Regions from separate parts of the Embleya sp. NPDC005971 genome, predicted to be linked through region 2. Evidence: riboswitches for the same ligand, from Rfam matches in the RefSeq annotation. Region 2 holds a riboswitch; each other region holds the start of a gene.
What was found. Region 2 has a riboswitch for thiamine pyrophosphate ahead of ABZ374_RS36605 (cytosine permease). Riboswitches for the same ligand answer to the same signal wherever they lie in the genome.
Positions count from the first base shown of each region.

Region 1 (2,263 bases), on a different contig from region 2:
CGTGCAGGACTCGCACTACCTGCGCGATTACGCCAAGGCGCTCGCGGTGTGCGCGGCCAAGGCGCCGGACGAGGCGACGACCGTGCAGTTCGCGAGCGACGCGGCCGGCGCGATCGCCGCCGAGCGTTCGCTGCACGAGGGCTTCATGGTCGACTTCGGCAGCTCGGTGGCCGACGCCACCGCGACCGAACCGGTGTTGCCGAGTACCCGGGCGTACGTCAGCTACCTGCTCGCCACCGTGCACAACGGCTCCTTCGCCGAGGGCGTCGCGGCGGTGCTGCCCTGCTACTGGATCTACGCCCGAGTGGGTGACGCCCTGCTGGCCAAGGGCTCGCCCGACGAGTTGTACGAGCGCTGGATCGCCACCTACGGCGCCGAGGAGTTCCAGGCGACGGTGCGCGCGGTGCTCGATCTGGTCGACCGCGTCGGCGAGGACATCTCGGCGACCGAGCGGGCCCGGATGGTCGAGCACTTCACCACCACGGCGCGCTACGAGTGGATGTTCTGGGATGCCGCGTGGCGCGGCGAGCGCTGGCCGGTCTGAGCCCGTCCGGGCCGGTCCGGGCGCATCCGGCCGGCCCGGAACCGCCTGCCCGGATACGACGTGTCCTCCCGGGGAATGTGCTCCCCGGATGTGCACGTCTCGCGTGGGTTCGCGTGACTGGGGGTTGGACGATGGAGACATGGCCGCGCTGGGTGCGCATCGGCGTACCCGCGCTCGTACTGGTGCTGCTGTGCTGGTTGCTGATCTGGCTGTTCTCGGCCTTCCTGTGGGTCATCGTCAAGGGCGTGGTCGGGCTGTGCGTCACGGTCGGGATGGTCGTGCTCGCCCGCACCGCGGTGGTCGGCCGAAACCCGCGCGACCCGCTCGGCTGAACCCGGCGCTGGTCGTGCGGCCGGGGGTGTGCCAGGGTGGGGGCGCACCACACGGAGATACACGGGAGCTCGGGGCACCGGGCTGAGAGGGCGCTGAGGCCGCGCCGACCGCAGAACCTGACCGGGTAATGCCGGCGTAGGGAGCCTTTCCATGACCTCGCACGACACTTCGCTGCCCGCTGCCCCGTCGGCCGACCCGGTCGGCGCGCACACGGTCACCAGCGGACCGATCACCCCCGCCCACCACCGCGGTTACGTCGCCGGATCACGCGAGGATCTGCGCGTTCCGGTACGCACGGTGCATCTGACCAACGGCGAGACGGTTCGCCTCTACGACACCTCGGGCCCGTACACCGACCCGGCCTTCGAGGTGGATGTGCGCCGCGGCCTGCCCGCGCTGCGTGCGGCCTGGATCGAGGAGCGCGGCGACACCGTGCGCTATGACGGCCGGATCGGGGCGCTGACGCCGGCCGGGTTCGCGGTGCCCGGTGCCGGGGCCCGACCCAGGCGCGCGTCCGGCTCCGAGGCGGTGACCCAACTCGCCTACGCGCGACGCGGGCTGGTCACCCCGGAGATGGAGTTCGTGGCGATCCGCGAGGGCCTGGCGCCCGAGCTGGTCCGGGACGAGATCGCTGCCGGACGGGCGGTGTTGCCCGCGAACATCAACCACCCCGAGATCGAGCCGATGGTGATCGGCAAGAACTTCCTGGTCAAGGTCAACGCGAACATCGGCAACTCGGCGGTGACCTCCTCGATCGAGGAGGAGACCGACAAGCTGGTGTGGGCGATCCGGTGGGGCGCGGACACCGTGATGGACCTGTCCACCGGCAAGGACATCCACACCACCCGCGAGTGGATCGTGCGCAATTCGCCGGTCCCGATCGGCACGGTGCCGCTCTACCAGGCGCTGGAGAAGGTGAACGGCAAGCCCGAGGAACTCACCTGGGAGCTCTACCGGGACACCGTGATCGAGCAGTGCGAGCAGGGCGTGGACTACATGACGGTGCATGCCGGCGTGTTGCTGCGCTACGTGCCGCTGACCGCCCGGCGCAAGACCGGGATCGTCTCGCGGGGCGGTTCGATCATGGCCGCGTGGTGCCTGGCCCATCACCGGGAGAACTTCCTCTACACGCACTTCGCCGAGCTGACCGAGATCCTGCGCGCGTACGACGTGACCTACTCGCTCGGCGACGGACTGCGTCCGGGCTCGATCGCGGACGCCAACGACGCGGCGCAGTTCGCCGAGTTGGAGACGCTGGGTGAACTGGGCCGGATCTCCCGGTCGATGGACGTGCAGGTGATGATCGAGGGGCCGGGCCATGTGCCGATGCACAAGATCAAGGAGAATGTCGACCTCCAGCAACGCATCTGCGACGAGGCGCCGTTC
Region 1 covers NZ_JBEXUX010000035.1:57,109-59,371, reverse strand. Annotated here, with positions in the region: gene tenA (thiaminase II) at 1-544, shown strand, start outside; gene ABZ374_RS27835 (hypothetical protein) at 676-876, shown strand; TPP riboswitch at 928-1,036, shown strand; gene thiC (phosphomethylpyrimidine synthase ThiC) at 1,028-2,263, shown strand, end outside.
Region 1: it holds a riboswitch for thiamine pyrophosphate, as region 2 does, so the genes downstream of both, thiC (phosphomethylpyrimidine synthase ThiC) here and ABZ374_RS36605 (cytosine permease) in region 2, are expected to answer to the same signal.

Region 2 (2,263 bases):
AGCGCGGCGCCCGGCGGTGATCGACGGGCCTGGGACCAGGCGCGGATCTGCTTCCGACGCGCCCACCGGGCCGCGCCGGAGCACGCCCACCTGCTCCGGGCCGCCGCGCAGGTGGCCTCGGCCCGGATCGGACTCGACCCGCGCGGCATCGCCTGGCGCAGCTTGCTCGACCCGCCGTCCGCCGCCGAGATCGCCGCCGCGCTGGGCCGGCTCGGCAGCGACGCGCTGGTGCAACTCGTCCCCGGCGCAGCGGTGTTGACCGGCACGGACGGCACGACGCGGGTGCTCGACCTGCCCGAACTGGACTACGGCCTGGCCCTGGCCGAGGGCGATCGGGAGAACTGGGCGGACCTGCTCGATGCGTTGTGCGGCTGGGCCTGGGGCGCGGTGATGGAACCGGTACTGACCGCGCTGCCCGGCTCGTTCGGCCGCGCGCCGTCCCTGGTCCTGCTGCCCGCCGGACCGTTCGGCATGGTCCCGTGGCACGCGGCCTGGTCACTCGTCGACGGCCGCCGCCGGCACGCGCTGCAACACGCGCAGATCTCCTACATCGGCGCACCGCGCCTGCTGTGCGAGGTCGCCGCGCGGCGGAGCAGCGAGCCGGTCCGGCGAAGCCCGATCGAGATCGGCCGGACCGCCGGCGACCCGATCGCGTTCGTACCGGCCGGCGGTCACGACGAGACCTGGCGGGTGGGCGCCGAATACCTGACGGCCGGCACCCACACGGTGGTGTCCACGCTGTGGCCGGTGGACGAGACGACCACCGCGCTGGTCCTGTACATGGCCCACCACTACCTCGACCGCCGCGACCTGCCCCCGGCCCAGGCGGTGCGTACCGCGCAGTTGTGGCTGCGCGACCCCAAACGCGGCATCCCGGCCGCGATGCCGGCCGAACTGGCCGCCCGCGCCCGCGCGATCGTCCCGGACGACCTGACCGGCTGGGCGGGCTTCACCCACTCGGGATGGTGAGCCCTACCCGTGGAAAACGGCACGTGCCGCCGATCCGGGTCGGTGCCGCCTGCCCGCCCAGGACGTTGCCGCACCCGCCCGGGACGGCGCGAATCACCACCCGGGGGCATCTCCCGCGCCCGCCGGGCGACCCGGCCCGAGGTCGCCTTCCCCCACCCCGCCTTCCCAAGCCGCCCGCGAGGCGCGTACTGTTCGCCACGCCATCGCGGGAGCTCGGACCAACCGGGCTGAGAGGGCGGCATGGGGTGTCGGCGTCGAGCCGGTGCACACCCCGGGGCCACCGACCGCTTGAACCTGTCCGGGTAATGCCGGCGTAGGGAGAGCAGGTAGAGCCATGTCGGCTCCTGTCGTCGACGACGCACGCCCCGAGACGCCGCACGCCGGCGCCGAGGCACCCCTGATCCTGGACACCGCCCCACCACGCACCCTCGGCTTCCGCGACCAGGCGGCGTTCTGGGCCAACCTCGGGGTGAGCCTGCTCGGCTTCTCCGGCGCCCTGTACGTGCTGGCCCCGGTCGGCTACCCGCAACTGTCGATGGTCGCCGCGATCGTCGCGGCCGTCGGCGGCACGCTGATCGGCACGCTCATGGTCGCGGTCGCCGGCATCCCCGGTGCACGCAGCGGCGCACCCGCGATGACGGTGCTGCGCGGCCTGTTCGGCACCAAGATCTCGTACGTGCCGACGGTGTTCAACATCGTCCAGTGCATCGGCTGGGGCACCTTCGAGCTGCTGGTGATCTCGATCGGCATCGAGGCGATGACCGACGGCGACGGCCCGCACTGGCTCTACATCGTCGCCGCCGGCGCGGTCACCACGGCGATGACGCTGCGCCCGCTGGGCATGCTGCGGATCCTGCGCCGCTACGTGACGGTCGCGGTGGGCATCGCGATGCTCTACTTCTCGGTGCAGCTGTGGCGCGAGGGCCTGCCGCCGATGACCGAGGGTTCGTGGTCCGGGTTCTTCCCGGCGATGGACGCGGCGCTCGCGGTCGCGGTCTCCTGGGTCCCGTTGGCGTCCGACTACACCCGCCACTCGCGCGGCACCAAGCCCGCGTTCTGGGCCGCGTTGAGCGGGTTCTCGATCACCAGCATCTGGTGCTACCTGCTCGGCCTGGTCGCCCTCGCCCAGGTGGGCGGCGACCCGGACAAGATCTTCGACTCGTTCCTGGGCGTCACCGCCGGGTGGGTGTTCTTCGCGGTGCTGGTGGTGCGCGAGGTGGACCAGAGCTTCGCCAACGTCTACAGCACCGCGATGTCCATCCAGAACCTCGCGCCGCGGGTGGATCGCCGGGTG
Region 2 covers NZ_JBEXUX010000058.1:53,095-55,357, forward strand. Annotated here, with positions in the region: gene ABZ374_RS36600 (CHAT domain-containing protein) at 1-969, shown strand, start outside; TPP riboswitch at 1,165-1,308, shown strand; gene ABZ374_RS36605 (cytosine permease) at 1,304-2,263, shown strand, end outside.

Region 3 (2,263 bases), on a different contig from region 2:
GCCGTCAGAGCGCGACCGACTTGAGCGGGTTCTCCGGGTCGGCGAACCGCTCCCGGTCCACCGGGGTGCCCAGTTGCACGAGCTTGCGGCCCTGGGCCAGGTCGCGCGGTCGGGCGACGGCGAGCAGCGCCACCAGCCGGTCGCCGGCGAACCAGCCCGCGGTCCACTTGCCGTCCTCGTCCGCGCCCCGGAAGACCAGTTCGTCGCTCGCGCCGTGCCGGCCGACGTACTGGACCATCCGGCCGAACTGGTCGGACCAGAAGTAGGGGACCGGGTCGTACGCCTGGTCGCCGCCGAGCAGGTTGGCCACCAGCACGCGCGGCGCCTGGAGCGCGTTGTCCCAGTGTTCGACGTTCATCCGGGTGCCGTAGCGGGCGGACGGGAAGTCCACGCAGTCGCCGACCGCGTATACCCCGGGCATCGAGGTGGCCAGGTGGTCGTCCACCTCGACGAAGCCGCGCTCGTTGCGGGTCACGCCGGAGTCGGCCAGCCACTCGGTGGCCGGGCGCACCCCGATGCCGACCACGATCGCGTCGGCGCGCAGCCGGCGGCCGTCGGTCAGGTGCACCGCGCCCGCCTCCAGCCGATCCACCCGCGCGCCCACCAGCAGTTCCACGCCGGCCTCGGCGTACCACGGCACGAACCGGGCGCCGACGGCCTCCGGGAAGGGTCCGGCGAGCGGGGTGGGCAGGGCCTCGACCACGGTGGTCGGGCAACCGGCGGCGGCCGCGGCGGTGGCCACCTCGGCGCCGATCCAGCCCGCGCCGACGATCACCACGTGGGCGCCGGGCACCAGTGCGGCGCGCAGCGCGCGGGCGTCGTCGATGGTGCGCAGCACGTGCACGCCGGGGACCTCGGCGGCGCCGGGCAGGTCGATCACACGCGAGCCGGTCGCGATCACCAGTCGGTCGAAGGCGATCTCGCCCGCGTCGGTGTCCACCACGCCCGGGCGCAGTCCGGTCGCGGTGCGGCCGAACAACACCTCGGTCTCCAGCGCGGCCCAGTCCGCCTCGAAGGACGTGTCGTCGGTCTTGCCGCCGAGCACCTCCTTCGACAGCGGCGGCCGGTCGTACGGCGCGTGCGCCTCGGCCCCGAGCAGGGTGACGCGACCGGTGTACCCCTGGTCCCGCAGCGCCACCACGGTTTGCAGGCCGGCCATGCCGGCGCCCACGACGAGCACGTTGTCCATGAAGGGCACCCTATGACGCGGCCCGAGACCGCCGACGCGCAGGGTCTTGACTCAGTCAAGGACATCGTCGGCGTACTCGGGCGCTCCCGGGCACCGGAAACCGGTGTCGTAGTGTGGAGAGGTCACGGGAGCCCGGTGAGACCGGGCTGAGAGGGGGGCTGCGAGCCCCCGACCGTCCGAACCTGATCCGGGTCATACCGGCGAAGGGAGTTCTTCTCACCATGGCCGGACCCACCATGTCCGAGCACCCCACCGATGTCGTCGTGGTCGGCGCGGGCGTCGTCGGACTGTCCGTCGCCTGGCGCGCCCGCACCCGCCACGGACTCTCGGTCACCGTCGTCGACCCGACCCCGGGCCGAGGTGCCTCGCACGCCGCCGCCGGCATGCTCACCCCCGTCTCCGAACTCCAGTACGGCGAGGAGAGCCTGCTCCGGCTGAGCATCGAATCGGCCCGGCGCTACCCCGAGTTCGCGGCCGAACTGGCCGAGGCCGCGGACCTGCCCTCGGGCTACCGCGCGTGCGGCACGATCGCGGTCGCGCTGGACGCGGACGACCGGGCCGTCCTCAAGGACCTGCACGCCTACCAGCAACGACTGGGCCTGCAATCGTCCTGGCTGACCAGCCGCGAGTGCCGGCGGCTCGAACCGATGTTGTCCCCGGCGATCACCGGTGGCCTGCACGTCGAGGACGACCACCAGATCGACAACCGTCGGCTGGTCGCGGCGCTGCTCGCGGCCTGCGCCCGGGCCGGCGTCGCCTTCGTGCGCGAGGGCGTCGAGCGGGTCCTGGTCGCCGACGAGCGCGCGTACGGCGTGCGTACGGTCGGCGGACGCGACCTGCTCGCGGACCAGGTGTTGCTCGCGGCCGGTTGCCGTTCGGCGCTGATCCCGGGCCTGCCGCCCGAGGTGGTCCCGCCGGTGCGGCCGGTCAAGGGCGAGATCCTGCGGCTGAAGGTACCGCCGGCGCTGCTGCCGCTGCTGTCCCGCAACGTTCGCGGCGTGGTCAAGGGCGGCAGCATGTACCTGGTCCCGCGCGCGGACGGCGAACTGGTGATCGGCGCGACCGAGCACGAAC
Region 3 covers NZ_JBEXUX010000001.1:440,831-443,093, reverse strand. Annotated here, with positions in the region: gene ABZ374_RS01895 (FAD-dependent oxidoreductase) at 5-1,189, opposite strand; TPP riboswitch at 1,304-1,415, shown strand; gene thiO (glycine oxidase ThiO) at 1,426-2,263, shown strand, end outside.
Region 3: it holds a riboswitch for thiamine pyrophosphate, as region 2 does, so the genes downstream of both, thiO (glycine oxidase ThiO) here and ABZ374_RS36605 (cytosine permease) in region 2, are expected to answer to the same signal.